Linked DNA regions of Desulfatitalea tepidiphila. The main gene of each other region encodes a partner of the protein of the gene in region 2 in a complex. Links are inferred from orthologs where the notes say so. Each region holds a gene or a part of one and is shown on either strand. Other genes may lie near its edges.

What was found.
Region 1: the proteins of DFT_RS25750 (region 2) and DFT_RS12650 are in contact, whole or in part, in a crystal structure (PDB 5UE9), measured with the Lactococcus lactis proteins. The link is inferred for Desulfatitalea tepidiphila from one-to-one orthologs. Residues at the interface, in WP_023189152.1 of Lactococcus lactis: Leu4, Gln5, Ala47, Ser48, Met49, Leu50, Leu51, Arg52, Arg53, Met95, Leu98, Arg223, Met224, Ala225, Cys226, Ile228, Gly229, Ala230, Cys231, Tyr232, Ala233, Val235, Glu236, His237, Asn243, His244, Ala245, Lys247, Glu250; in WP_025017116.1 of Lactococcus lactis: Gly25, Phe27, Phe29, Glu32, Tyr33, Lys35, Tyr36, Lys48, Phe56, Thr60, Pro61, Arg62, Val63, Ala64, Glu65, Thr66, Ala67, Ser68, Gly69, Met70, Ile74, Gln77, Pro223, Glu251, Phe274, Ala275, Pro277, Phe278.

The regions. Positions count from the first base shown.
Region 1 is NZ_BCAG01000003.1:1,784,773-1,799,816, forward strand. What follows is about bases 7,542-10,384. They hold DFT_RS12650 (dihydroorotate dehydrogenase), read right to left. Parts: upstream 9,504-10,384; coding sequence 8,580-9,503; downstream 7,542-8,579. Other genes in these bases: DFT_RS12645 (SIR2 family NAD-dependent protein deacylase), read left to right, coding at 7,588-8,313; DFT_RS12655 (GGDEF domain-containing protein), read left to right, coding at 9,813-10,384. Outside these bases: ilvB (biosynthetic-type acetolactate synthase large subunit), read left to right, coding at 1-606; ilvN (acetolactate synthase small subunit), read left to right, coding at 708-1,205; ilvC (ketol-acid reductoisomerase), read left to right, coding at 1,342-2,400; cimA (citramalate synthase), read left to right, coding at 2,413-4,005; DFT_RS12635 (2-isopropylmalate synthase), read left to right, coding at 4,168-5,706; DFT_RS12640 (methyl-accepting chemotaxis protein), read right to left, coding at 5,778-7,466; more of DFT_RS12655, read left to right, coding at 10,385-10,910; DFT_RS12660 (PHP domain-containing protein), read left to right, coding at 11,113-12,030; elongation factor P-like protein EfpL, read right to left, coding at 12,105-12,671; DFT_RS12670 (DUF6794 domain-containing protein), read left to right, coding at 13,046-13,357; DFT_RS12675 (two-component system sensor histidine kinase NtrB), read left to right, coding at 13,571-15,044.
Region 2 is NZ_BCAG01000003.1:981,766-996,829, reverse strand. What follows is about bases 6,241-9,103. They hold DFT_RS25750 (dihydroorotate dehydrogenase electron transfer subunit), read right to left. Parts: upstream 8,111-9,103; coding sequence 7,370-8,110; downstream 6,241-7,369. Other genes in these bases: DFT_RS08955 (ComF family protein), read right to left, coding at 8,998-9,103; pgeF (peptidoglycan editing factor PgeF), read right to left, coding at 8,167-8,988; DFT_RS08970 (AtpZ/AtpI family protein), read right to left, coding at 6,982-7,239; DFT_RS08975 (ATP synthase subunit I), read right to left, coding at 6,571-6,957; atpB (F0F1 ATP synthase subunit A), read right to left, coding at 6,241-6,568. Also shown: DFT_RS09005 (inositol monophosphatase family protein), read left to right, coding at 1-399; DFT_RS09000 (hypothetical protein), read left to right, coding at 396-593; chromosomal replication initiator protein DnaA, read right to left, coding at 599-1,939; excinuclease ABC subunit UvrA, read left to right, coding at 2,580-5,432; atpE (ATP synthase F0 subunit C), read right to left, coding at 5,486-5,767; more of atpB, read right to left, coding at 5,873-6,240; more of DFT_RS08955, read right to left, coding at 9,104-9,933; icd (isocitrate dehydrogenase (NADP(+))), read right to left, coding at 9,894-11,120; 23S rRNA (guanosine(2251)-2'-O)-methyltransferase RlmB, read right to left, coding at 11,387-12,139; gmk (guanylate kinase), read right to left, coding at 12,210-12,815; DFT_RS08935 (DUF370 domain-containing protein), read right to left, coding at 12,822-13,079; DFT_RS08930 (YicC/YloC family endoribonuclease), read right to left, coding at 13,110-13,991; DFT_RS08925 (DUF4416 family protein), read right to left, coding at 14,043-14,594; DFT_RS08920 (Trm112 family protein), read right to left, coding at 14,676-14,858.

The DNA.
Region 1 (15,044 bases), 800 kb from region 2 along the record:
TACGAACAGAAGGAGACCATCAAGCCCCAGTTCGTCATCGAAAAGCTCTACGAGTTGACCCGTGGCCAGGCCATCGTCACCACGGAAGTGGGGCAAAACCAGATGTGGGCGGCCCAATTCTACCATTTCGATCGCCCCCAGCAGTTCATCACGTCGGGCGGCCTGGGCACCATGGGATTCGGGCTGCCGGCCGCCATCGGCGCCCAAGTGGCTTTTCCGGAAAAAATGGTAGTCGACATCGCCGGGGACGGCAGCATTCAGATGAATATCCAGGAGATGGCCACTGCGGTTCAATACAACCTGCCGGTCAAGGTGGTCATTCTCAATAACCGCTGCCTGGGCATGGTGCGCCAGTGGCAAGAGCTTTTTTACGATAAACGCTACGCCCACACGATTTTGGAACACGCACCGGATTTCGTTAAATTGGCCGAAGCGTTCGGCGCCAGGGGACTCCGCGCCTCGCACCCTGACGAAGTAGAGGCGACGCTGGCCGAAGGTCTGGAGACCAAAGGCCCGGTGATCATGGAGTTCATCGTGGCTTCCGAAGAGTGCGTCTATCCCATGGTACCGGCCGGCAAGGCGATCACGGACATGTTGTTGGTCTAGCCCTGGGTGCATCTTTTGAGCAGATGCGACCCGGGAACATATGCATCAATACCGGCCCATGCCGGTCCAAACCGACAAGCAGCAGAAAACGAGAACCGACCATGAACTCAAACAAACATACCTTGACCATGTTGGTCGACAACGAACCGGGCGTTCTATCCCGTGTGGTGGGACTGTTCAGCGGCAGAGGATTCAACATCGACAGTCTGTGCGTAGCCGAAACCCTGGATCCCAAAGTATCGCGCGTCACGATCGTCACCCAGGCCAACAAACCGCTCCTCGAACAAATCGAAAAGCAATTGCGCAAACTCATCAATGTCGTCAAGCTGCGCGACATGTCCGATGATCGTGCCGTTCGCAGGGAAATGGCCCTGATCTGCGTGCACGCGCGGCCCGAAAACCGCGACGAGATTCTGCGGCTCGTCAATTTATTTCGCGCAAAAGTCATCGACGTGGCCTCCAATTACTACACCATCGAGGCCAGCGGAGACGCAGATAAGATGACCGCCCTCATCGGTCTTTTAAAACCCATGGGCATCAAAAAAATCGCCCGCACCGGCACGGTGGCTTTGTATCGTGAACCCAAGCGCGGCATATAACTTATGAATCGTTACAACACCGGCCGACCACATGGCACCGGTTCATCTATTTTATAGTGTTTCAGGTTCACAATGTTTCAGGTTCATCACGTATCCGGGCCAGCAGGCCCATCCCAATCATTTGAAGGAGAAAAAAATGGCAAAAATCGATTTCGGCGGTGTCGTAGAAGAGGTTATCACTTCTGAAGAATTTACCCTCGAAAAGGCCCGCCAGGTCCTGGCAAACGAAACCATCGTGGTCTTGGGTTATGGCGTACAGGGCCCGGCCCAGGCACTGAATATGCGCGACAACGGCTTCAACGTCATCGTGGGGCAGCGCGAAGGCAACAAGTCCTGCTGGGACAAAGCCGTCGCCGACGGCTTCGTGCCCGGAAAGACCCTGTTCCCCATCGAAGAAGCGGCCAGGCGGGGAACCCTCATCCAATACCTGCTCTCCGATGCCGGCCAGATGGCCACCTGGCCCCAGATCAAACAATGTTTGAATCCCGGAGACGCCCTCTACTTTTCCCATGGCTTTTCCATCGTCTACAAAGACCAGACCCACATCATCCCGCCCAAGGATGTCGATGTGATCCTCGTGGCGCCCAAGGGCTCGGGCCGCAATGTGCGTCTGAATTTTCTGGACGGCAGCGGCATCAACTCGAGCTACGCCGTGTTCCAGGATGCCACCGGCCGTGCCGCCGAGCGCACCATTGCCGCGGGCATTGCCATCGGTTCGGGATATCTGTTCCCCACCACTTTCGAAAAAGAGGTGTTCAGCGATCTGACCGGCGAGCGCGGTGTGCTGATGGGATGTCTGGCCGGTGTGATGGAGGCCCAATACACGCTCTTGCGCAAACATGGTCACAGCCCGAGCGAAGCCTTCAATGAGACCGTCGAGGAGTTGACCCAGAGTCTGATCCGGCTGGTGGCCGAAAACGGCATGGACTGGATGTATGCCAACTGCAGCACCACGGCCCAGCGAGGCGCGTTGGATTGGGCGCCCAAGTTCCGCAAAGCCGTGGAGCCCGTATTCGACGATCTTTATGAAAGCGTGGCCAACGGCACCGAAACCCGGCGCGTTCTGGATGTCAACACTGCCCCGGACTACCGGGAAAAACTCAACGCCGAACTGAAAATCATCGGCGACAGCGAAATGTGGCGGGCCGGGCGTGCGGTTCGCAGTCTGCGGCCGGAGAACCGCGCAAAAAAATAGGATAGGAAAATCATGAAACAGGTGCTCATCTACGACACCACGCTTCGGGACGGCAGTCAGGGTGAAAACATCAACTTCTCGTCGGAGGAGATGATCAAAATCGCCAAAAGGCTCGATCAGACCGGGGTTCACTATATCGAAGGCGGGTGGCCGGGATCCAATTTAAGGGATGCCCGTTTCTTCGAACTGGCCCGCAGGGAAAAATTCACCCACGCACGCCTTACCGCGTTCGGTTCGACACGCAAAGCCAACACGGCCGCCGAAGAGGATCCCAATCTCAAGGCCTTGATCGACTGCCAGGCGCCGGCCGTGGCCATTGTCGGCAAATCCTGGCCCCTGCATGTCGAAGAGGTGATGGGCAATACACGAGAAGAGAACCTGGCCATGATCCAGGAGAGCGTAGCGCTTCTAAAATCCCACGGCCGGGAGGTCATCTACGATGCCGAGCACTTTTTTGACGCCTGCAAAGAAGATGCACCCTACGCCCTTGAAACCCTCTTCGCGGCGGCCCGGGCCGGCGCCGATGTCCTGGTGTTGTGCGATACCAACGGCGGCACCCTGCCCCACGACATCGAATCGATCGTGGGTCAAATCCATCAGGAGTTGACCGCTAACGGCATCGAACCTCGCCTGGGCATTCATGCCCACAACGACTGCGGCTTGGCCGTGGCCAACACCATTGCCGCACTGCGTGCCGGTGCGGTTCTGGCCCAGGGAACCGTAAACGGATATGGGGAACGCTGCGGCAACGCCGACCTGATCACCGTCATCCCGCTGTTGAGTCTTAAAATGGGGATGCGCACCATTCCCGAAGATAAATTCGTGCACTTGAAGAACCTGTCCCGTTTTGTCAGCGAAACGGCCAACATCGTGCCGCTCAATTCCAGACCCTTCGTGGGGCGCAGCGCCTTTGCGCACAAAGGCGGACTGCACGTCAATGCCATCATGAAAGTGCCGCGGGCTTACGAACACATGGACCCGGCGCTGGTCGGCAATCAACGCCGCGTGCTGGTATCGGACCTGGGAGGCAGGAGCAACATCATCTACAAGGCCAAAGAGCTGGGGGTCGAACTGGGCGGCAATGGCTTCGACAGCCATCAGATCGCCGCAGAGATCAAGGCGCTCGAAGATAAAGGGTATCAATTCGATGTGGCCGATGGCTCCATGAAGATCCTGCTGCAGAAATTCACGGAACAGTTCGTCCCGCTCTTCGCGCTGGAGAAGTTCCGGGTCTCCATCGAAAAAGACAAAGATCAACCTTGCCGGGCCTACGCCACCATCAAGATCAATGTGGGGGGTACCTCAGAAATCACCGCCGCCGAAGGAAAGGGACCGGTGAGCGCCCTAGACAACGCCTTGCGCAAGGCACTGGCCAAATTCTATCCCGATCTGGGGAGTATGGGTCTGGTGGATTTCAAGGTGCGCGTCATCGACGGCCGAAGCGGCACCCAAGCCAAGGTGCGCGTGTTTATCGAATCCCGGGACAGCGACGATATCTGGAGCACCATCGGCGTCTCGGAAGACATCATTGAAGCGAGTTGGCAGGCCCTGGCCGACAGCTTCCAGTACAAGCTGGCCAAACAGGAGGAATCCAACCCATTATGAACAGCCCCATGAGAAAGGCAGGACCTCACGCCGCAGGGACATCTCCCCTGCGGCCCATGCTTTCGTTTCGTTCATGTGAGTGAATCGAAGCGCATCGGTCCGGCAGGTGGACCGGATCCAACCTGACACATGATGAACGAAACAGACGACTGAGGTAAAAAAATGACCGAACTGGTTAAAATTTTCGACACGACGTTGCGCGACGGCGAGCAATCGCCCGGTGCAAGTATGAACACGGCGGAGAAGTTGCGACTGGCCATCCAACTGGAAAAGTTGGGTGTGGATATCATCGAAGCCGGTTTTCCGGCAGCCTCGGAAGGCGATTTTGATGCCGTCTCCCAAATTGCCGGCCGACTCAAGGTAACGGAAGTCGCCGGATTGGCCCGAGCCGACAAAGCGGACATCGACTGCGCCTGGGGCGCCATCAAAGATGCCGCCAAACCCAGGATCCACACCTTTCTGGCCACTTCCGACATCCACCTGGAATACAAGCTGCGGATGAATCGTGATCAGGTGCTGGCCCAAGTCAAGGATGCCGTGACCTACGCCAAAAGCCTGACCGACAACGTGGAGTTTTCTGCGGAAGACGGCTCCCGCAGCGACCGCGATTTTCTCTGTAAAGTCTTCGAAGCCGCCATCGCGGCCGGTGCGACCACGGTCAACCTGCCCGACACGGTCGGCTATGCCATTCCCAATGAGTTTGCCGACCTGGTCCAATATGTCATGCAGCATACGCCGAACATCCACAAGGCGATCGTCAGCATCCATTGCCACAACGATCTGGGTCTGGCCACGGCCAATACCCTGGCCGCCCTGGCGGTCGGTGCCCGGCAAGCCGAGGTGACGGTCAACGGCATCGGCGAACGGGCCGGCAACACCTCCCTGGAAGAGGTGGTGATGGCCTTGCGGACACGCAACAACTACATGCCGCTGCACACCAACATCAAGACCGAGCACATTTACCCCACCAGTCGATTGGTCAGCATGATCACCGGTATCATGGTACAGCCCAACAAGGCCATCGTGGGCGCCAATGCCTTCTCCCACGAAGCCGGCATCCACCAGGACGGCGTACTCAAGAATCCCATGACGTACGAAATCATGAAACCGGAAACCATCGGCCTGAACGCCAACAAACTGGTGCTGGGCAAACACTCGGGCCGCCATGCCTTGCGGGAGCATCTCAAGGATCTGGGCTACGATCTGTCCGACGAAGAACTGCGCCTGGTCTTCGATAAATTCAAGGCCCTGGCCGACAAAAAGAAACATGTGGTCGACGAGGACCTGGAAGCCATCGTCACCGAAGGCGTCCTGCGCACCACGGAAACCTTCTCCCTGGAGTACCTGCATGTTTCGGCAGGTACCACCGTCATGCCCATGGCCAGCGTGCAGCTCTCCATCAACGGCCGCTCGATCAAAGGCGCCGGATACGGTAATGGTCCCATCGACGCCGCCTACAACACTATTGCCAAGCTCACCCACACCGAATCCGAACTGCTGCGCTTCACGGTCAGCGCCTTGACCGGCGGCACCGATGCCCAGGGTGAAGTGACCGTGAGGCTCAAGGAAAATGGACTGGTGGCCCTCGGCCGGGGATCGGACCCCGACATCATCACGGCCAGCGCCCTTGCGTATATCAATGGCTTGAACCGCATGGAGTACCTGAAATCCCACCCGATAGAACGCGCCCAAAGTTTGTAGCAGCTAAAAAGCCCCCGTCCCATCGGGCCGGGGGCTTATGACATGAAATATCTGCTTGATCAGGGCTGCGATCACACCTTGAAGCTGTTGACCACCGTATTGAGCTTTTGAGCGATGGATCGAAGATCTTCGGCGCTGACCTTGACTTGACCGCTGCTGTTGGCCATCTCGCTGGCCGACTGGTTCACCAGGCCGACGTCTTGAGCGATCTGCGTAGCCACCGAAGAGCTCTGACTGACGTTTTCGTTGACCTCCTGGATGCCGTTGGATGCCTGGGCGATGTTATTGGCGATTTCCTGGGTGGCCGAGGATTGCTGCTCGACTGCCGCCGCAATGGTGCCGACGATATCGTTGATGGTTTTGATGACCTTGGAGATCTCATCGATTCCCGAAACCGCTCCGGTCGTGCTGGACTGGATATTGGCGATCTTGCCCTTGATATCCAATGTGGCCTCCGACGTCTGCTTGGCCAGCTCCTTGATCTCGTTGGCCACCACGGCAAAGCCCTTGCCCGCTTCGCCGGCGCGCGCCGCCTCGATGGTGGCGTTCAATGCCAACAAGTTGACCTGCTCGGAAATGTCGGTAATGGTCTCGACCACTTTGCCGACACCGGCGGCGGCCTGCCCCAGGGCATCCATCTGCTCGGAAGAGGCCACAGCCGTATTCACGGCGCCATCGGAAATTTTTCGAGCTTTCTCGGCATTCTGGGCGATTTCGTTTATCGTGGAGCTCATCTCCTCGGCCGATGCGGCCACGACACCGGCATTGGTGCTCGACTGTTCCATGGCCGCCGCCACATTGTTGATGTTGGCGCTCATCTCTTCGACTGCTGCCGCGACGGTATTCGACTTGCCGAACATATCTTCGGCACTGGTCGACATATGCTTGGACAGCTCAGCCAGGGTACCTGAGGCGTTGTCCAGGGTGGCCGCATTCCCGGCCATCTCCTTGATCATTCCCTGCAGCTTGTCCATAAAGGTGTTGAACCAACCGGCCAGATCCCCCAACTCGTCTTTGGAGACATCGTCCAGGCGCTTGGTCAGATCACCCTCGCCTTGGGCGATATCTTTCAGACCAAAGACCATGGCATTGACCGGACGGGTGATCATGCGCGCAATGGACCATGCCAGCAGCACGCCGACGGCCACGCCCAAGGCCACGACCAATAGCAGTATGGTCACGGCGGATCTGTATGTGCTCTGGGCATTCGCGCTGGCTTTCTCGGCCAGGGCCAGATTGATTTCGGTCAGCTTGTCCAGTTGGTTCCGCATCTGCTCGAAATGTTCTTTTGCCTTTCCAAGGGTCAACGCCTGGGCCTGCTGAATCGACTCCGCTGTCCCCTTTCGAGCCAAGTCCACCACTTTGCGGGACTCCAGCTGCCACTTTTTTCTGGCCTCATCGTAAACCGGAAACAGCGCCTTCTCCTCTGCGGTCTGGGCCAGGGCCACATATTTGTTCCAACGCGAATCCGACTGCTTCAGGTTGGTATCGTATTCTTCGACGAACTGCTTGAAGAGCTCGGATTTTGGATCGGTGAAGATCATGGACCGCTCGGCCACCAGCAACTGCTGCAAATCGCGATCAGCCTCGATCAAAAAGTCGATGCTCGGCATCTGAATCCCGTAAATCGCCTTTAAATCAGTTTGAACCCCTCGAACGCTGCGATAACCGGTGTAACCGATCACCGCCATGAACACGACCATGATGCCGAAGCCGGCCAACAACTTGACTCTGATTTTCAAATTTTTGATGAATGCCATTCCCCACCCCTTGAGTTCGATGATATCAACCGCTATGATGCTTATCAGTATTGCCTATTATCTAGAAAAGTTGAGCGATTTTATGGAAACACCAATAGAAAAATTGGCAGGGTTGAGAACCATGATAGACGAAAGCCGGCGATTGGTCGTGTTCACCGGCGCCGGCATCAGCACCGAATCGGGCATTCCCGATTTCAGGAGCAAGGGGGGCATCTGGACGCAATACAAGCCGATCGACTTCCGGGATTTCATGGCCGATGAAGAGCAGCGACGGGCGTCTTGGCGCATGAAGTTCGCCACGGAACGCCTGATCGCCGATGCCAGCCCCAACGCCGGACACCTCGCCATCGCCCAACTCTACCGATCGGGCAAGCTCACTGGCGTAATCACCCAGAATATCGACGGGCTGCATCAGGCCTCGGGCATCCCGGACGAGGCGGTCATCGAACTGCACGGCAACAGCACCTACGCCGTATGTCTCGACTGCGGCAAGCGATATGAACTGGACCACATCCGCAGCATTTTCCTTCCCGACGAAACCCTGCCGCATTGCGACGCCTGCGGCGGGATCATCAAGACCGCCACCATCTCCTTCGGTCAGTCGATGCCCGTGCGTGAGATGAAGTTGGCCGAAGAACACGCCCTGGCATGCGACCTGTTCATTGCCGTCGGCTCGTCCCTGGTCGTCTATCCTGCGGCCGGATTCCCTCTTTTAGCCAAGCGCAATGGCGCAAGACTGGTGATCATCAACCGTGATCCCACAGAGCTGGATCGCTATGCAGATCTGGTGATCCATGCCGAGATCGGCGAGACGTTCAAGGCGGTTCTGGGAGTGGACGAAGGATAGGTGTGCCCGTCCACGGCTGCACGGCATTTGACAGAAAATTCGCAAGGCATCGGCAATGGCAGGCGTGTGTGGAACAGGTGGCCGATGCCACACGCCAAGCGGTCAAGTGCCGCTAAGAATGCACGGCGGGCGGCCCAGAAACTCGCTGCGCTCAAACAGTCTGGGCCGCTTGTCCGCCGTTTGCATTCGAGCGGCACTAGGACCGCAGGCGTACGTGGCCCTGGCCACCTGCTCCACAAACGCCGAGTCTATTGTAAAGCATTCAGTTAAAATCGCGGGATCTCGATGCTGCCGACAAGCTCCCTCACCGAGGCGATTCCCTTTTCACGAAGATAGTCTTCGATACCGTCGATGATCTCCATGGTGCAACGCGGGTTCACGAAATTGGCCGTACCGACCTGCACCGCACTGGCGCCGGCGATGATAAACTCCAGGGCATCTTCGGCGTTCATGATGCCGCCGATGCCGATCACGGGCACATCGACCGCCTGGGCGACCTGCCAGACCATGCGCAGCGCCACCGGTTTGATGGCCGGCCCTGAAAGGCCACCGGTGATGTTGGCCAGTCTGGGGCGGCGGGTATGAATGTCAACGGCCATTCCGGTGAGGGTGTTGATCAGTGAAACGGCGTCTGCACCCCCATCGACGACGCTGCGCGCGATCAGGGTGACGTCGGTGACGTTGGGTGAAAGCTTGACGATCAGCGGCCCCTGGTAACGGCGCCGCACCGCTTGAGTGACTTTTTGGGCAGTGTGGGCATCGGCACCGAAGGCCACCCCACCCTGCTTGACGTTCGGGCACGAGATGTTGACCTCGATGCCGGAAATCCCTTCAATGCCGTCGAGCCTGGCCGCCAGTTCGGCATAGGATTCGATATCGGTTCCATAAATATTGGCCAGCACCGGCGCCTCGAGTTTTGCCAGGTACGGCAATTTTTCCCTGATAAAGGCATCGACGCCCACATTTTCAAGACCGATGGCATTGAGCATCCCGCAGGCGGTTTCCACGATGCGCGGCGGGGGATTGCCCTTCGAAGGTGCCAGCGACAATCCTTTGACCACAACCGCGCCCAGTCGATCCAGGGACAGCAGGGACTCGAACTCTTTGGCATACCCGAAGGTGCCGGAAGCGGTCATGACCGGGTTTTTCAGCCTCAACCGCCCCATATCGACAGACAGATCAGGATTCATTCAGTTTTCCAATCGTTTTGCCACGCAAAGTGGCGCCACACTCATCTATTGAAGGGTTAACCTGGTGAAGGGATAGCCTGGCGCATCAAAGCGATTTAATATACCTCATGGCTGTACCCTAGCGCAATACCATCTATGGAGCGATCCATTCGCTTTTAATATAGAATACGGATGCTTGCCTTCCTATTACGCCTTGAGGCCGAATCCATAAATATCCCTGAACGACCGTAAAGTTCCGAACAAAGGGGGCGATAGTACCTATGAGCCGATACGGCCTTAGTGACCATTTTCGAAAACAGGTATTGCGCCATGATCAAACTTCTCAAACGCGGGGATAAACCTTTATCGGAAAACAACTCCGACGCCGTGATTCAGTCGGCGACGGATATAAAAGAACGCGCTGAGATGTTGTTTCGAAGCGTCGATGTACTCTTGCATTTTTTAAAGGCCTTTGCCCTCGATATCAAAGAGATCAATGCGGAACGATACAAGCAGGAGGTCCAGGAGTTAAACGATCTGTATCATTCCGACGAACGTTCGAAGCGCATCGAGATGCACTTCGAGCGCCAAAAGGAGCGTATTCTCGCATTCATCGAGCGTCAACGCAGCTATGTCCATGACAAAGAGAAAGAGCTCCGCGACATCATCGATCTGCTGACCAAGGCCATGGCCAACCTGAACGTGGAAAACCTGGAATTCTATCGCCGCATTCACGACCAGGGCGAAAAGATGATCGAGATCAGCGGGCTCGATGACATCAAAAAGATTAAAAACGCCCTCAAGGTCGAGGTCGAGCAGATGTGGGAAATGGTCGAGCTCAAGCAGGACCAGGAAAAACGTCAGATTCAATCATTGGCCAATCAGGTCCATACCCTGCAAGCCGAATTGGCAGCCGCCAAAAAGAAATCCATGACAGACGGTCTTACCGGAGTATACAATCGCCACGCCCTGGATCACTATCTTGCGGAGAGAATCGATCGCAACCGTATGGTTCATGAGGACTTCAGCCTGATGATGGTCGACATTGACAACTTTAAGCAGATCAATGACAAATATGGCCACCTGATCGGAGACAGGGTGCTGGTGGCGCTGGCTCAAAAATGCCATGGCGCCATACGGGGGGATGATTTTCTGGCGCGCTACGGTGGCGAAGAATTCACCATTATTCTGGAAGGAACGAGCTTTCGGAACGCGCTCAAAAAAGCGCGCACCATTTGTACCAGTGTCGCTGCAGTGCGTTATGCCACCAGCGAAGTTCAAAAGGATGATTATTTGAGCATGACGGTCAGCATTGGCATGACCCAGTTTAAAAAAGGCGACACGCCCGAAAAGCTGGTCGCCCGTGCGGACAAGGCCTTGTACGAAGCGAAACGCAAGGGGAAAAATTGCGTGGTCGGCCAGAGATGACCGCCACTTCAAAACTGGATGTACCATCGGCATATTTTTGACGATTCTGACAATGATCGTCTTCCTGCAGCATCTCCGCCGCCAAACGGATCATTGACAAATCTGTGGCGGCCGATTAGTTTTACCAGTTGCGCACGGACGGCAGAGCTTTTGCATCACCCTGCGCCAGCGCAGTCTGAGACCACTCCAGGAGGAGCCCTTAATGTCCATCAGTGATCGTGTTCGATTTGAGAAACCTGATCTTGAAATCCTGAATCAAACGCATACCGTAGTGGATCTTCATTTCCACTCGACCTATTCCGACGGACTGAATCGTATTGACAAGATTGCCGCCAAAGTTCGCAAATTGGGTATCGGCATCGCCATCACCGATCACAATGAGATTCGTGGGGCGCTGGAAATCGATCAATATGATGATATTTTTTCCATCCCCGGCATCGAATTGACGGTCGCCGAAGGATCGCATTTGCTCGTCTATTTTTATGAGACAGCCGAATTGATACGATTTTACGAGCGCGAGGTGGTGCCTCACATGGGCGCCGGCGTCATGAGTTCCCTGAGTCTCACCATGGCCCAGGCCATAGAAAAAAGCCGCCGTTACCGATGTGTCGTTATTTTCGCCCACCCATACTGCGCCATGTACACCGGCGTCTGTAACGTGCAATTCTCGCCAGGTGAGCTGCAGCATTTGCTGGCCCTGGGCGACGGCGTCGAATCGATCAATGCCAACAATCTGAATCGCTGGAACCTCAAATGCACGGTTTTGGGATTCAATCTCGACAAAGCTATGGTGGGCGGCAGTGACGGGCACGCCTTAAATCACATGGGACGAGCGGTGAGCTACGCGAAATGCGCCCGAACGCGGGAGGACTTTCTGGATGCCATCAAGAGCAAGCGCAACCAGGTCGTTGGCAAGGAGATCACCTTCCTGCGCAAAGTGACCACCAACAGTCTCAAGCTGCGCTCGAATATCGGCAACTGCCCGGACCTCATTGAAAAAAACATTCGCTATGGCCGCAAGGTGATTCAGTTCAAGTCGTGCGCCCTGCGCGACCAAATGAAAAGACGCATCGAACACCACTTCAGACAGGAGCGTTTGCGCAGCTACTTCGGCATCTGAAAACCGAGCGTATACAAAGGATCAAATTTCGCGCAACGCGGATATCGGGTCAACTGGCCATTTGTGGCCGGGTACTAACGGACCCGGCTCATAAACTTACCCGTTTCCGTATTGATGCGGACCCGATCGCCGGGAGCCATATATTCGGGCACCAGCACCACCCGGCCATTGGACAGGGTCGCGGGCTTGTTGCGGTTGGTGGCCGTCGCCCCCTTGATGACCGGTGCGGTCTCCACGATTTCAAATTCCACGGAAGCCGGGAGCTCGATGGCGGCCAACTGACCTTCGAGCATCAATGCGGTCAACCCTTCCATATTATCCAGCAACCAGTCCTTCTGCTCTACCAACTGGTCCACATGAAGGCTGTACTGCTCGTAGTTTTCCGCATCCATGAAATGAAAGGTGTCCTGGTCCGAATAGAGATAGGTCATCGGCCGCCTTTCGAGGACCAGCTCTTCCAGCACATCGTTGCTTTTATACGTCTGCTCCAGATTCTGGCCGCCGGGAATCGTGGTGAAACGAACTCGGTAAAGTGTATTGGCACCCCGAGCGGAAGGCGTTTGCATATCGATATCGCGCACTTGACAGGCAACGCCATTAATGCTGACCACATTGCCTTTGCGCAGCTGTGATGCTTTCACGTGAGGTTACTCCTTCTTATACGGTTCGAACCCATGATGGTTTCGTCAAAAGCCGGGTGGATCAAATATCATAGCCCGCGTAACAGATAAAACGAAATCTGTACCCACGCCTCTATCGTTTTGGTAGCACATCTTTCAAAAATGTCCTGTTTTATTTCATTATTGAAAGCTCTTCGGGATAGCCCATCGACCATATCCGCCCCGGTAAGGGTTCATGTGCGCGCTATATTGACTTTCGGGGGGCTTGAAAATTTTTTCAATAAATGCACAAAGTGGGCATGTGTGTTGCATCGATTATTTTAGGATTCTTTCCAAGCGAAGAATCGATGCAATTGCATGAAAGAACGTGATCAAAAGGAGCGTTAGAACCAGGAATGATTGACCGTTTTCAGAGATTCAGACTGCCAAGGACTGTCGACGAGGCTGTCGACATATTGATATCCGATTTGACGACCCAGCAGATGAATACTATGGGCCACATGAGCGACGAGGCGTTCGACCAACTGTGCAGGCAACTGACCCCTCACTTGCAACACGACTTTGGTTTGTGGAGAGGCAATGACCGATTGCTGATGGATTGCTTCGATAAGGTCGACAACCATACCGACACGGACCCGATGCGTATCATTTTGGAGCGCATGCGTGAACGCCTCAAAGTGGATCACGGGGTATTCATCGCCACATAGGTCAAGGATTCACTTAAGCTATCGTTTACATTATGTAAAATTTATTGACAGGGATATGTTTGCGCCTTTTTGAAGCCTTCTCGCCATTCAATATTTTTTACATTTATTTCTGATAGTTAATCAACATTTTCAAAATTCAGAAACAGGCATCGAGTTTGCTCAGATCATTTTGAAGATTTGGATGTTATCTAAAAACCGATGAGCCTTGCGTCTATGAACCCTACCGAACGTATCAAACTGTTGTCCATGGCAGGCATGTTGACGCTGGCCACCTCCCTGACAATCTATTTCCACGCGGTACTGCAGAGCGGATTGGTCTTTACCCATCTTTTTTACATTCCTGTGATTCTCGGCGCTTTATGGTGGGGTCGCAAGGGATTGAGCATCGCCATTTACCTGGGACTCATGCTGACGGTGTGCCACTGGGCATTAAGACCCGATATGGCAGGCCCCAATGACCATTTCAGAGCCGTCATGTTTGTCGTGGTCTCGTTGCTGGTCTTGATGATGCGCAAGAAAATTCTCGCCTCCGAAGCAGCCTTAAAGCAACAGTCATCGGAATTGCAGCAACGGGTGCAGGCCCTGAGCTGCCTTTACGCCATAAACCGCCTGAGGGAAAAAAGCACCCTTTCCTTGCCGGATATTTTCCGAAAAACGATCCATCTGTTGGAAGAGGTCGGTTTCGGGGGAGGGTCAGCCCGAGCGCGTATCACCTATGAGGGGCGCGCATTCGGAAACGAAACGCCATCGGATTATTCTTTCAGCTTTTCGAGCCCCATCATCCTGGGGCAACAGGTTTCGGGGAAACTCGATCTGGGCCTTTGTGAGAAACCATCGGTGGACACGGCCACCTTTTTCGATAATGCCCGGGAATTGACAGAAGAAGTAGCCAGAAGGCTGGCCATCATTATCGATCACGAAAACGCCCGCTCCGAACTGGAACGCCACCGGCATCACATGGAAACATTGGTGCAGGAGCGGACGGAAGAGCTGATCGTGGTCAATCGGCGGCTCAGGGAAGAGATTGCCGAACGCCTGAAAACAGAACTTTCATTGCGGGAGTCGGAATACAAGTACCGACTCCTGTTTGAAAACGCCAATGAAGCGATCTATATATCCCAGGAGGATCGCATCCTGTTCCCGAATCCCGCACTGACCAAACTGAGCGGATACAGCGGCGAGCAATTGCTGGGGCGTGAATTCATAACCCTGGTACACCCCGATGATGCCGACATGGTCTACCATCACTACCGTCGACGTATAGAGGGTGGCAGCGTCCCCAATACCTACGCATTTCGTCTGGTAACAGCCAATGGCGCCACTTGCTGGGTTGAAATCAACGCCGTGGCGATCGAATGGCGGGAGAAACCCGCTACCCTGAACTTTCTGAGAGATATCTCCTCCCGCAAAAAAATCGAAGCCACCCTTGGACAGATTCAGAAAATGGAAGCCATCGGCGTTCTGGCGGCCGGTATTGCACACAAATTCAACAACGCGCTCGCAAGCATCACCGGCAGCATCGATCTTCTCAAACTCTGCTTTCCAGACCACCCGGAGGTCACAAGATATTGCCAGACCATGTTTCACTCCGTAGAGACCATGACCGGATTGACACGACAACTCCTGGCCTATGCCCGCGGCGGCAAATACCAGGCGCGGCGTCAACAGCTCTCGGCCCTGACGATGG
Region 2 (15,064 bases):
GCCTCTCTAAACGGCCAACCGATCCACGTTTCATCGACATGCAAGCTCAACGATAGTCTGCTTGTCACCGGCTTCCCATATACCATTACGACGCGGGATCCCCGATTGACGCTCGCTCGTTTCGAGCGTTGCCTCAAGTCCTCCCAAGGCGTGCGACGTCTCGGGTCGGCCGCTCTGGATCTCTGCTGGGTGGCATGTGGTCGTTTTGAAGGTTTTTGGGAAGAAAACCTGAAGCCTTGGGATACAGCAGCTGGCTTGTGCATCGTCGAAGAAGCCGGTGGCAAAGTGACGAATTACGAAGGCCATCCCTATAATATTGGAGATTGGCAGATATTGGCTACAAATAGCCATGTTCACCGGGAAATGGTAGGACTTTTAGACATAAAGGGAGAGCGATGAGCAGAAGCCAACGCTTCACATCAGTTTTCGATGATCAATTCGACTGCTTCGGAGATTACGACAGAACCAATGCCCTTTGCGCCAAACATTGTGCCTTGAGGATTCGTTGCGCCATTGAACAGGAGCAGAACATTAAAATGGAGTTATTGTCTGATCTATCCATCGCCGACGATCTATTCGGCACGATTCAATAGCGCGCTTAATAATCTCCATTGTCCAGACGCTTGCAAAAATACTCCACATGCCGCTGTATCAATCCTCCTTGACGAATCCCTTTTTCTACCATTCCGATGGCATGCAGGGCCGTAGCGTGATACCGGTTGAAACTCTTTCCAATGGCCTGTAACGGCTGGTCCGTATAACGACGCGCCAAGTAGATGGCAACTTGGCGGGGACGCACCAATGCCTGCTTTCGCGAACGGGACACCAAATCTTTCTGACTGATATTGTAGTATTTGCAGATGAGCTTCTTGATTGTGTTGATCGTAATCGATTCCGATTGGCGTACGATATTCTTCACGACATCGCCTGCCATTTCAATATCGATAGGGTTGCCTAGCAAGGAAGCCTTGGCCGAAACACCCACCAAACCGCTTTTGAGCTGTCGAACGTCCTGAGTCAGTTCTGATGCTAAAAATTCCAAAACTTCGATTGGCACTTCCCATCCATTATCACGGGCATACTTTTTTAAAATCTTGACACGCACCTTATAATCGGGAGGATCGATATTGGAAATCAAACCGCATGTCAGGCGAGACCGAAGATTTTCGTTAAGTTTTGGAATATCGGAGGGTGAGCAGCAACTTGAAAAAATAATCTTTTTATTTTCGTTGTAGAGTGAATCGAGCGTGTGCGCCAGTTCGATCTGGGTACGTTCTTTTCCACTCAGATAATGGATATCCTCCAATAGCAGCACGTCACATCCGTTGTGATATTTATCTTTGAATTTGCTAACCGAATTGGTCTTGAAGGAGGATACCATTTCATTGGTAAAATCTTCGGCTGTCATATAGTACACGCGCTCAGCTTTGGATTCCGCCAAAATCTGATGACCAATGGCTTGAGACAGATGGCTCTTACCCATACCGGTCTTTGAAAGAAGAAAAAGCGAATGCTGCTGTGCGGATTTCCGCATGGCCAGTGATAATGCTGCAGAATAGGCGAATTCATTATTCTTACCAACCACGAACTGATCAAAAGTATAATCCTGTCGCAACAGCCGTCCGAAATGAGGCTGGCAATGAATGTTGGGCAATGGAAGCTGTTCGGGAAACTCCGTCAAATTGGACCTGCCATGATCTCCCTCTGTAACCGCAAATTTCAATTCCGTGGCATTGCCGGTCAATTTTTGCAGCTCCCGGCAAATCAATTCACCGAAATGCTCCTTCACCCGTCTGCGGAAAAAAGCATTGGGACAATTGAGCTGTAACACATTGGGATCAATGGTCCCGAGCGTCAGGGGCTCGATCCACATCCGGTAGGCATGATCTGGAACAAAATCAGTAAGCGCGGCCTTTACCTTCTGCCAGATATTCTCCATATCACCTTTTCCCGTTTTCCCTGTACAAAAAACAATCCGACCAAAATACGCTTCGTTTTGCTGAACACGACCTCTGTCCCAACGCAAACAGCCAGGCAAACATTAAGAAAATCAGACAGTTTTTATAAATATTCCGGATTATTCGAAAAGGTCAAATCCTTGAAAAGTATGGATTCGTAATAGGCCAGAGACCCTTCACTGTCAATCCGAAAGACCTGAAGTCTCCTCACGCCATCCTTACACGTTGCTCACATCAATCTATTTATTTGTTTATATTGTTTATTATTATAATTGACACGTGAGAGGTCTACAAATTAGCGCCCTTTTAGTTTTAGTTTTTATTTAAGCATTTTAAGCATATCCATAGTTATAAACAAACTGCCGACAAATGATGATCTTTGATTTCCTCTGTTTTACGCCGGATTTTTACATTTTTTAAAAACAGTGGTTTCCTTTCGGGACCCAGATGGGTTACCACCGAGCCCCATTTTCTTCAAAAAAACATTCGAATGGATTTCGAGCAGTTGCCCGCAAAGCCCGAATCGGCACACTTTACTGCGCACGGTTCCTGCATATATTAAAAATATTGGACTTTCGGAAAAGTTGTTTACAGCATCATTGGTCGACGTTATCAAAAGCGATGAACTCAATTATGATCCGCGGTGCGCGGCAGCACAACCTAAAGAACATCGATCTCGACCTTCCTCGGGAAAAACTGATCGTGGTTACCGGCCTTTCCGGATCCGGGAAATCCACCCTGGCCTTTGATACCCTCTATGCAGAAGGCCAACGCCGTTATGTCGAATCTCTTTCGACTTATGCCCGTCAATTTTTGGAGCGCCTGGAAAAGCCGGATGTGGATCTCATCGAAGGCTTGTCGCCGGCCATCGCCATCGAGCAAAAGACGGCCGGACACAACCCAAGGTCCACCGTCGGCACGGTAACCGAAATCTATGATTATCTGCGGTTGCTCTATGCGCGCATCGGCACACCGCATTGCCATCTGTGTGGTCGCCCTGTGCAACCCCAAAGCATCGATCAGATGGTGGACGAACTCAACACCCTCTCCGCGGGGAGCCGTGTGGTCATCATGGCGCCGCTGGTAAGTAACAAAAAGGGTTCCCATGCGGACGTTATACAACGGCTGAGAAGGGAAGGTTTTGCGCGGGTTCGTATCGATGGTGAGATGATGCCCATCGAGGACGTTGGTAAACTGTCCCCCAAAAAGGACCATTCGATCGACGCCGTTGTCGATCGTTTGGTTATTCAGAAAAACGCTTCGAATCGACTCGCAGACTCCCTCGAGCTTGCACTCTCTCTTTCCGGGGGTCGTGCCGAAGTCCTTTGTCAAAAGGGAAACGCGCATGATGATGGCCGTCTCTTTCATTTCAATGAAAGGTCGGCCTGCCATCAGTGCGGAACGACATATTCAGATTTCACCCCGGCCGATTTTTCGTTTAACTCTCCTCAGGGCGCCTGTCCGGCGTGTGATGGACTCGGGACACGCTCGGTGTTCGATCCCCAACTCATCGTGCCCAATCCGGAGCTATCGTTACGAGACGGAGCGGTCCTCGTGTGGGCGAACCGACAATCGGTCTACTTTACCGAATTCCTCGAAGCGTTTACCTGCCAGTACCACACGGATATTTACACCCCCTTCAAATATCTACCCGAAGCGTTCCGGCAAGCCTTGTTTTACGGGAGCGGAGATACCGTCATTCGCTTTTCCGTGGATCGCGACTCCGGCCAGCATTTGTACAATAATCCATTCGAAGGCCTTATCCCTCAACTGCAACGTCGCTATCACGAAACAGAGTCTGCCCAAATCCGCGAAGAACTCCAAACCTACATGGCCTTCCTGCCATGCGCCGTATGCAACGGTGCCAGATTGAAGCCGGAGAGCCTGGCGGTAAAGATTCAACACCATGCCATTCACCAGGTCACGACGCTCTCAATAGATCAAGCGATTGACTTTTTTCAATCTTTGCGACTCGAGGGAAAGAAAGCGGTCGTTGCAGAAAAAATCGTAAAGGAGATCACGGAGCGTCTGCAGTTTCTTTCCCATGTCGGCCTTTCCTACTTGACCCTGGATCGCGCTGCCCATACCCTGTCCGGTGGCGAAAGCCAGCGGATACGCTTGGCCACTCAGATCGGAGCGAAACTGACGGGGGTTCTCTATGTCCTGGATGAGCCGAGTATCGGATTGCACCAACGCGATAACGCCCGACTGCTTGAAGCGTTGAGGAGAATGCGCGATATCGGAAACACTGTTCTATTGGTAGAACATGATCAAGAGGCCATCGAATCTGCAGATTTTGTCGTCGATATGGGGCCAGGCGCCGGGGTGCAAGGCGGTCGCGTGGTGTTTGCCGGCCCACCCCAGCAGTTGTCCCAGGCCAAAGATTCACTGACGGGCCAATACCTTGCCGGTGTAAAAAAAATTCCCGTCCCCAATAACCGGAGAAAGGGGAACGGCCAGGCCATCATCATCCACGGTGCCAATCGGAATAACCTGAAGAACATCACGGTGCGCTTTCCTCTTGGTTGCTTTTCCTGTGTGACGGGCGTCTCTGGATCAGGCAAGTCCAGCCTTGTCATCGACACCTTGCATCACGCACTGGCTCAGCGATTGCGCCAGAGCCGGATCGCAGCCGGTGGGTTTCACAGCATTGCGGGAATGGAACAGATCGATAAAGTCATTAATATCGACCAATCCCCCATCGGTCGTACACCGCGATCCAATCCGGGCACCTACACGGGATTGTTCTCCTTTGTGCGTGATCTCTTCTCCAAGACCGCAGAGTCTAGAACGCGCGGTTACAAACCATCCAGATTCAGCTTTAACGTAAAAGGGGGACGTTGCGAGGCCTGCCATGGCGACGGCATCATCAAAATAGAAATGCATTTTCTACCGGACATCTATGTCCCATGTGATATTTGCCACGGCCAACGCTACAACCGCGAGACTCTGGAAATCCGCTATAAGGGCAAAAACATCGCGGAAGTCTTGAATCTCACGATCAACCAGGCGCTCGATTTCTTCAGAAATTTTGCGGCCATCCGCGAAAAGCTGCAAACGTTGGTGGATGTGGGGCTGGGATACATTCAATTGGGGCAATCCGCTACGACGCTTTCCGGAGGTGAGGCCCAACGAATCAAACTGTCGAGAGAGCTCAGCAAACGAAGCACGGGGAGAACCGTCTACATCCTTGACGAGCCTACCACCGGATTGCACATGGACGACATCAACAAGCTGCTGGTGGTGCTCAACCGGTTCGTAGGCAACGGCAACACCGTTGTCGTGATCGAACACAATCTGGATGTGATCAAATCGGCGGACCACATTATCGATTTGGGACCGGAGGGCGGCGAAGGTGGCGGCTATGTCCTGGGTACAGGAACTCCGGAAGAGATCGCCATGCTGAATGGTTCACATACGGGCCACTTCCTGAAACACGTCCTGAAAATGAAAAAGGGGCATCCCCCTTCATAGCTTCAGAGGATGCCCCTTTTTTTGGATCTTGTGCGTATGGAACGTGTGTCGAATTAGGCGCCGAAAATCTTTGCAATGGCCCCGGCCTGGGGATGTGCGTAGATCAGAATCAGGGCGACGACCAGCGAGTAAATACACAGAGACTCGATCATGGCCAGACCGATCAGCAGGGTAACGGTCACTTTACCTGAAGACTCGGGGTTGCGGGCGATGCCCTCAACGGCGGATTTCAGGCCAAGGCCCTGAGCGATGCCACAACCGAAAGCGGCGATGGCGATACCGAAACCAGCGGCGGTGACGCAAGCGATAAAGAATTGCAATGCTTGAGCTTCCATGTGTTCAACTACCTCCTTGTGAAGTGTTAGTTATAAATGGGCTTCTTCCATTAACCCAAACTTATTCAATGCCTTTACGAGGCATAGGTTCGTAGATACCCGTGCTTAATGGGCGTGCTCCATGGCACCTTGAAAGTAGATAATCGACAGCAGGAAAAAGACGAATCCCTGGACGAATGCCACGAAAATGCCCAAGGCCATGATGGGCAGCGGTGCGAAGAAGGCGCCGGCCAGGCCGAAGAGAATCGCCAGCACGATTTCATGACCCATCATATTGCCGAAGAGACGGAAAGAGAGCGACAGGATACGTGCCAGGTGGCCGATGATCTCGATAATGAAGATCAGCGGCGACATCCACCATACCGGCCCGAGGAAATGTTTGACGTAGGCCGCACCGTGATATTTGACGCCGATCACATGGGTGAAAATGACCACCGTCAGGGCGCACGACGCCGTTGTGTTCAGATTGGCGGTGGGCGGGAAAAAACCGGGAATGATACCGATCAGGTTCCCTATAAAAATGTAGATAAATACCGTGGCCGCCAGCGGGAAGAGCCAACGCCCCTCTTCTCCGATGGTTTCGACCATAAAGTCTTCGATACCCGAAACCACCAGTTCCAGGAGATTCTGCAGTTTACCGGGTATCAGTTGAACGCCCTTGCCCGCCAACCAACCCACGATAATCAAGAAGGCCATCAATACCCACGAGTAGACGACATAGGGGTATTCGTGTGCGAAATGGCCGGCGCCCTCACCGAAAAGCTCGAATAATTTCACGAAAAACAGATAGGGATGCTCCATCCTTAAATCGCCTCCTTGCAAATCAGTCGCTTAACTTCGATGAGCGTGGCCAGGGTGATACTGGCGACCACGACAGACAAACCAACAAACAGCCCCAGGGGGCTGACCCAATGCTGTCGGATGAGGATAAAAATGATAATGCCGCTGATGATGAAGCGGACATAGTATTTGGCAAGGATAACATTGTGTGACGAAAGGTGTGGCGGGGTCAACGCACTTTTCAAGGTTCTGGCCAGCAGGTGGAAGTTAATGGTGACAATGGCACCGCCTGCAATGATCCCCCACGCAAATTGCGCCGGCGCAAGCAAGATGCCAGCCAGGCTGGCAACGGCAAACAGGATCCAGTTTGTCCGTCTGATGAATCGGATGATCCGCTGCTGAATTTCCAAGGTGCTCCCTCGCCAGGGTCACATTTACAATTTGCGGCTCTTCTTTATGGCAAGGCCAAGATTCTTATAGCCTGCCGCGATCCCGAGTCCGATAAAAATGAGGGTCAGCCATGGTGATGTGTCCCAACGCCGATCAAGATAGACGCCAATGGCCAGACCGATGAAAATGGATAACGCTACAGAAAGCCCGATGGTGCTGAAATAAGCAAGCTCTTGTATGTAGCGCCGCGTTTCTTTTTTCATACGAAAGAGCGGTGTTGGGAAGCTGTTTTCACAGCGCATCTAAAGATCGAGCACCTAACACAGCCGACGGTCCAAGTCAATGCATAATTGCCTATGGGCGCCCTCCCAACGCGCGATTTTCTTTTCACATGAAAGGGGTCATTGCTAAAATGAGCCCTTAGAAGGCGGCCTACCATTTCACTTCGCCCACATCGAAGACCGGTCCGTCGACACACACGTGGCGGTACCCTTGCCCGCTCTCGGCCATCGGCACCGCGCATCCAAGACAAGCCCCCATCCCGCAGGCCATCATCGTTTCCATGGAGAGCTGGCAGGCCACATGATAACGCTTGGCCATGCCGGCAAGGCAGTGCAACATCCCGTGAGGTCCGCAGGCGAAAATCATATCCGGCGCTTTGCGTCGCACGGCTTCCTCCAATGGATCGGTGATCAAGCACTGTTCCCCACTGCTGCCATCGTCGGTGGTCACCGTCACCGGCATTCCCATGGCGACGAATTCATCTCGACACAACACATCGGCTCGCGACCGGCCGCCAAGAAAAAGTCTGTACCCGGTTGTATCGACTCCTGACTGTTTGAGATGGGTTGCCAGGAAATGAATCGGTGCCACCCCCATGCCGCCGGCGACCAGGTATATCTGCGATGACTCACCGACGTTCACCCTGAACCCCCGCCCAAGTGGACCTAGGAGATCGACGCGCTGGCCAGGTTCTATCCGGGCCATCTTGAGGGTGCCTTTCCCGACCGCCTTGTATAGCAATTCGATGCCCTTGGGACGATCCCTGTCGCCGATGAGCGCAAAGATCGAAAAGGGGCGTCTCAATAACGGGGCCAATCCCGGTTCGACCTGGAGCATGACAAATTGGCCCGGCACGGCCGCCTCGTATCCGCCGGTGCACGCCAAACCCATCCGGTAACATCCGGGGCCCACAGGCTGATTCCATAATACGGTTGCTTGCTGCTGGATCATTTGAGTTCCCTTGTGTTGGATTCTCTCAATCGACTCTCCATCAGGATCACCGATGCAAACCGGCCGGCCCTGCCCGCCTCCCCCCGATGCGAGAAAAAGGTGGATGTATTGCATCGCGTGCAGATGTTCGACAACGCAATCTGATGATCCGGTACGCCTGCGCTGACCAACTGATCGATGCTCAAACGCCAGAAGTCGAAACGATCGCCCGCCCCTCTATAGCGCCAGTAAACAGGCGGGATCTCGTCACGGTAGTTGATGAACTCGGCGCAACAAGGCCCCAGCGAAGGACCGACGCCAACCGCAATGTTCTCGGGCAGACAACCGAATTGCGAAACCATGGTGCCAACGGTGCGCCCCACGATGTCGGCGATACTCCCCCGCCATCCGGCGTGTACATTGGCGATCACGCCCCGTTCCGGATCGGCCAACAGCACGCTTTGGCAATCAGCGGTCTGAATGACCAGCGCCACCCCAGGCTGGTCGGTCACCAGGGCATCGCCTTCCAGGTAAACCACATCACGCCCCTGCCCCTTCGGATGGTCCGCCGCGGGGCATTGCCAGAGGGCCACCTGATGACCGTGGACTTGCCGTGCAAAAACGGCGGTTCGGCATCCCGAAACATCCAACATGCGATACCGATTACGATGGACCCTCGCATCCGAATCGCCGACGTTCAACCCGATATTGAAAGCAGAGGGCGAACCTTCCCGTCCATCCATGCAGAAGCGCGTGAAGATGCCGTGCCACAATCCCGGAATCGCGTCCAGTTGCGCGAATTGCAGATATCTCAAGCCATGGCGTTGGACCCAGCGCATCGCGTCCGCCTATCGTACCGCCCGGGCCGCGGCAAGCACATGCACCTCCCGCGCGCCGGCGTCTAGCAGCGCTCGGCTGCATGCTTCCACGGTGGCACCGGTCGTCATGACATCATCCGCCAGCAAGACTTTTAGGCCACGGATGGCATGCCCTTTGGCCAGTCCGAACGCATCGGAAAGATTGTCCAATCGCTGTCCCTTGTCCAAACCGGTCTGGTGCTGGGTGGGGCGACGGCGTTCCAATAGGTCAGGGGCCAACCAATCGCCGGAAAGGCGCCAATCGCCATGGGCGGCCAACCTGGGCCATTCGCGAACCAAGGCGTACGCCTGATTGAATCCCCTGTATCGCAAACGGCTGGTGTGCAGGGGCACGGGGACGACCCGGTCAATCTGATCGGGCTGCCAGTTTTCACGTAAGGTTCGCCACATCATCCGCCCCAGGGGTCTGGCCAAGTGTTCGCGACCGCCATATTTGAAATGATGGATCATGGTTTTCAATACGTCATTATACACACCGCTGGCCCGCGCCATGATGTAGGCAGGTGGTCGAACCTGGCACTCTGCACAGACATGGTCGACAGCCTGAGACGACGCAAAGGGCAACCCGCATCGCGAGCAAAGCGGCGAAATCGCCGCCTCGTAGCGGGACAAACAGGACTTGCACAAGAAGCCGCGCAACACTTCGTCGCTCGGATGGTAACGAGCGGTGTCGCCGGGGTTCGCCAGGAGATTCCCGGATGCCGGGCGAGGCAAACCAAACAGTTGGCCGCACCCATAGCAGGTCGCCGGAAAGAGCGCTTGGCCCAAGGTGAGGATCAGGTTGCGGCACACTTGGCCAAGACCTTTGCAAAGCGGCGAAAACCCGCCGTCGGGCGATGAGAACCTCGAATCGAGGTCCACATGCCCTATAGATGTTCGGTGATCGCCTTTGCAAACGCCGAGCACTTGACCTCCTTGGCCCCCTGGATCTGTCGCGCCAAATCGTATGTCACGATCCCGTCTTTTACAGTGGCCTGCAATGCCCTCCTGACCTTGTCAGCAGACTCCTTCCAGCCCATGTGATCGAGCATCATCGCGCCCGACAGGATCAGGGAGCTCGGATTGACCTTGTCCAGGCCGGCATACTTGGGGGCCGTGCCGTGGGTGGCCTCGAACACCGCACACGTATCGCCAATGTTGGCGCCCGGCGCCATACCGAGCCCACCGACCTGGGCCGCGAGCGCGTCGGAAATATAATCCCCGTTGAGATTGGGGGTGGCGATGACGTCGAACTCGTCGGGCCGCAGCAGCACTTGCTGGAACAGCATATCGGCAATGCGGTCCTTTATGACCACCTTGCCTTCCGGGCGTCGTCCGCCATGCTGGTCGTAGAGATCCGCCTCGGTAAGCGTCTGCTCGGCGAACCGTTCCCTGGCGACTTCGTAGCCCCAGCGGCTGAAAGCGCCCTCGGTGAATTTCATGATGTTGCCTTTGTGCATCAGGGTCACGCTGCTACGCCCCTGTTCGACGGCATAGGCAATCGCCATGGCCACCAGCCTTTTGGTGTTCTTTTCGCTGATCGGTTTGATCCCGATGCCGGTCATGCCCGAGAGTTCCGTTCCCATCTGGGTATTCAAAAAGTCGATGACCTTGCGCGCCTCATCGCTGCCCGCCTGCCATTCGATGCCGGCATACAGATCCTCGGTGTTCTCCCGGAACACGACCATGTCGATCTTTTCCGGTGATTTCATCGGACTCGGCACCGGATGGATATAACGGACCGGACGCACGCAGGCATAGAGATCCAGCTTTTGCCGAATGGCCACGTTCAAGCTGCGGATCCCGGTGCCGATGGGCGTCGTCATCGGTCCCTTGATGGCAACGACATGGTCCTGAATCGCCGCCAAAGCCTCCTCCGACAGCCATTCGCCGGTTTCATGAAAACCCTTCTCTCCCACGAGCAATTCATGCCACTCGATTCTGCGCCGGCCCCCGTAAGCCGCCTCGATGGCTTTGTCCAGGACGAGCCGGGTAGCGGGCCAGATGTCGCGTCCGATGCCGTCGCCTTCGATAAAGGGAATGATCGGGGTCTCGGGAACATCGAGTGCACCGTCTGCCTTCAGTTTAATTTTCTGAGGTTGCCTGTTTTCCATATTGATCGTCGACCTCCTCTGTCGCGCTGCAGTTGGTATAGTGAGAACCCATCGACAAATGGCCAATCGGCCCGATATCTGAACGGGCACTCGTCAGTGCCCATCCACAAATGGCCAATTTGCCCGATATCTGCGTTCTACTCAAAATTTTATCCTCGGAATATCAACTATATGCCTGCGGTAAAATTTTTCGCACGCCTTGATCTCAACCAAATTTGCCTATTTGTGGCCGGTCACTCGTTGGAATCTTGTGGCTAAACGAGCGCTCAGTCGCCATGCCGCGATGCGACGAGGCGCTGCCGAAAGGATTCGTAGACGATAACGGCCGCCGCCGCCGAAGCATTCAGGGAACCGACCGGACCGGTCTGCGGAATGGAGACGATGAAATCACAGTGTTTCCGGACCAGGGGACGCAATCCTTTTTCTTCACCACCAATGACGATGGCCAAAGGTCCCGCCAGATCGGCCTCGAAAATGGACTGTTCACCATCTCGATCCGCACCGGCCACCCACATGCCCTTTTCTTTCAATCTTACTATGGCATCCACCAGATTGGTCACATACGCAATGCGCATGTGCTCCAGTGCACCGGCCGAGGCCTTACTGGCCGCAGCCGATGGCGGCGCCGAACGATCCTTGGGTATGACGATCCCCTGCATGCCCGCACAGTGGGCTGTCCTTGCCATGGCACCCAGGTTCTGCGGATCGACCACCTGATCGAGCAGCAGCAGCCATGGGGGGCGGCTCGACTTGGTGATTTCGTCCATAAGAGCTTCGAGTGTGACCACCGGATAGGGCGACGCCTGGGCACAAACGTCCTGGTGGCGCGGGTGCCCCACGATGGCCGTGATCTGCTGGGCGGCGATCCATTCGACTGCGGCCCCCGCTTGACCAGCCGCATCGGCTATGGCCTGCCTCCGCGGGGCACCTTTGCCCTTCCCGAGACATACCTTGCCGATCCGGCGCCGTCGCGCCCGCAGCGCCTCCAGGACCGGATGGTATCCATAAAGCACATCCATTGAATATGAACCATTCGCCTGTCATCCGATCCCTGTATTACGATATAACGTAAGTGAATGAACTGATTTTTCAAGCTGGGGATCGGTAGCTGTCAATTAATGCAATGAGTTCGGATTTGGCCTGGTCCAAATCATCATTGACCAGGACGTGTCGATACATGTCCTTCTGATCCATTTCGGCTTGGGCGTTACGCAGCCGGAGGGCGATGGTGGCTTCGTCGTCATCGCCCCGTTGCCTCAAACGCTGTTCCAAGTCGGCCATGGAGGGGGGACAAATGAAGATAGTAACCGCATCCGGGAAATGGGTGAGCAGCCGGCGGGCCCCCTGGACGTCAATATCCAGGAGAATATCCCTGCCCTCAGACAAGGCTTGTGAGATCCATTGGGCCGATGTGCCGTATAGATTGCCGTGCACCTCGGCCCACTCCGCCCAACGGCCCTGTGCGATCCCATCTTCAAATACTTCCCGGCTCACGAAGAAATAGTCGATCCCATTACGCTCGCCTGGTCTTGGTGTGCGCGTTGTGGAGGATATGGAATACGCCAGGTCTTTAAAATGGCGCCTGACCATGCCGCACAACGTCGTCTTGCCTGCGCCGGAAGGGGCCGAGACGATGAAGAGTTTTCCTGAGCGGTTGGTCCGGGCGTGGGAATCTGTGTCGGTCCATGTGTGCATGGTCACTTACTCTTCGGCCTCTTTGAGCATTTCATAACGCTGGGAAATGGTCTCGGCCTGGATGGCCGACAGCACGATATGGTTGCTGTCCATGATGATGATCGAACGGGTGCGCCGGCCATGTGTGGCATCGATCAAGTGATGGTCATCCCGGGCCTCGTCCTTGAGCCGTTTCATGGGTGATGAGTTGGGTGAAACGATGGCCACCACCCTCTCGGCCACTACGGTGTTGCCGAATCCGATATTGAGCAGGTTTTTTTCCATCCGCCCCTCTTTTTCCCTCTCGTCCGAGGCTTATTCGATATTTTGCACCTGTTCGCGCAGTTTTTCGATCTCCGCTTTGACAGCCACTATGGAATGGGCCAAGTCGGCCTGTCCGATTTTGGATCCCATGGTATTAAATTCCCGATTGAATTCCTGCAACAGAAAATTGAGTTGCCGGCCGGCCGGCTCTGGCCCCTTCACCAGGGCCCGGAACTGCAGCATATGACTGCGCGCCCGGACGATCTCCTCGGAGATGTCACTGCGGTCCGCCATTACGGCCACCTCCTGGACGATGCGAACCGGATCCAGTTCGACCACCCCCTGGGTCAGGGATTCGATGCGGGATGTCAATTTATCACGATAAAGAGCCGGCAGCCCGGCTGACTCTTTTTCGATCGCGTCCAAGTGTGTTTCAATCAGCTCCAGACGCTGCGCGAAATCCTCCCCGATGTGATTGCCCTCCTGCAGCCGCATCTGATCCAGGGAGGCCAAAGCTTCCGACAAGGCGGCCTCGATCAGCGGCCAGGCAGCATCGGTGGCGGTGCAATCTTCCACCGGTTGGATGATCCCGCTGACATCGATGAGACGATCCAGCGACAACTCTCCGGCCAGATTCAATTCGGTTTTCAGGCGTGTTACGGCCGCATGAAAGGCCCTGGCTTTTGCGCTGTCCACTTCGAATGCACACGCCTGCTCGGAGGTATCCTTGACCCAGATGCGCACTTCGACGCGGCCGCGAACCAACGCGGTGGCAATCTTGCCCTTGACCTTTTCTTCTAATGCCGCATAGCCGTGCGGCATTCGAACGGCCAGATCCAGATGGCGGCTGTTGTAGGAACGCATTTCGACATTGGCGGTCAATTCTCCCTCGGATTTTTCGGCACCGGCATATGCGGTCATGCTTTTGAGCATTGGATCTCGCTCTCGTTTGATTAGTATTAAGGATCGAGACAGGTCGGGGTTTTATGATCCGAGCTGCAATCCCGCCCCGTTGCGGTTCAAATCGGCTCCGTATTTTTGACGGACCTTCAGAAGAAACCGGCGCATCTGGTCATCCGCATAATCCGGATAGGTCCAGGACAACGCACGGTATTGGCCCTGTTGATAGATCAGGGTCAGATCGGCATAAATATTTTCACCTATATATATGCGATGCGTGTAGTTTTTACCGGTAGCCAGGACGAATCGCTCATACAGCAGATACCCGGGATCGAGATTGACCTGTCGTTTACCGTCACGCGCGTACTGGTTTTCTATGCGGTTGGTCGTCAGCTTGATTTGGGCCAACGCATGCTGTTGCATCAATTCCTCGAAGACGAGCATGCGGCGGTGCAAGGGTTGCCCCATCTCCGATGCATAATATTTGGTATAATCGAAAGTAAACCAAGGACTCACCATGTCTATGGCGCCAAATTCAGTCTCTAGTGCCTCGGCCAGCTCCGGCACCAGGGACTGCTCTTTCAAAAGCAGGCCGACGATCAGTTTGGCCGGTTGAGGCGGCTGCGGCAGACTCATGGCAACATTGCCTCCCGCTGAAAAAGGCTTTTAAAGTACAACAAGCGGTCGGGGCCAGAGAGACCCATCAGGCAATGCATGTCATGAAGCGGTTTCGGACAATGGTTTGGCTTCTTCGATAAGCATGATCGGAATATCATCCCTGATTTCGTAAACCAACTTGCATGCATCGCAAATCAGTCCGTCCCCTTTGGCATTCAAACGGATATCCCCCTTGCACTGCGGGCAAACCAGGAGTTCCAGTAAATGTTGATCGATGGCCATGGTCCCTCCTTCTCGTGGGTTGATGGAAGCGTTATTTTCCATACTTCTATCAAAAGTGCAACCACCAAGCGATACATCCAAGTATTCTGCATTTTATTCTAAAATATACACAAGCACCAAACACCGCCGGGGGACATGGACTTCAGGGTGAAAATCGGTTACAAGGCAATCGGACCGAAATAATGATACCTCAAGCAGAAAAGGGG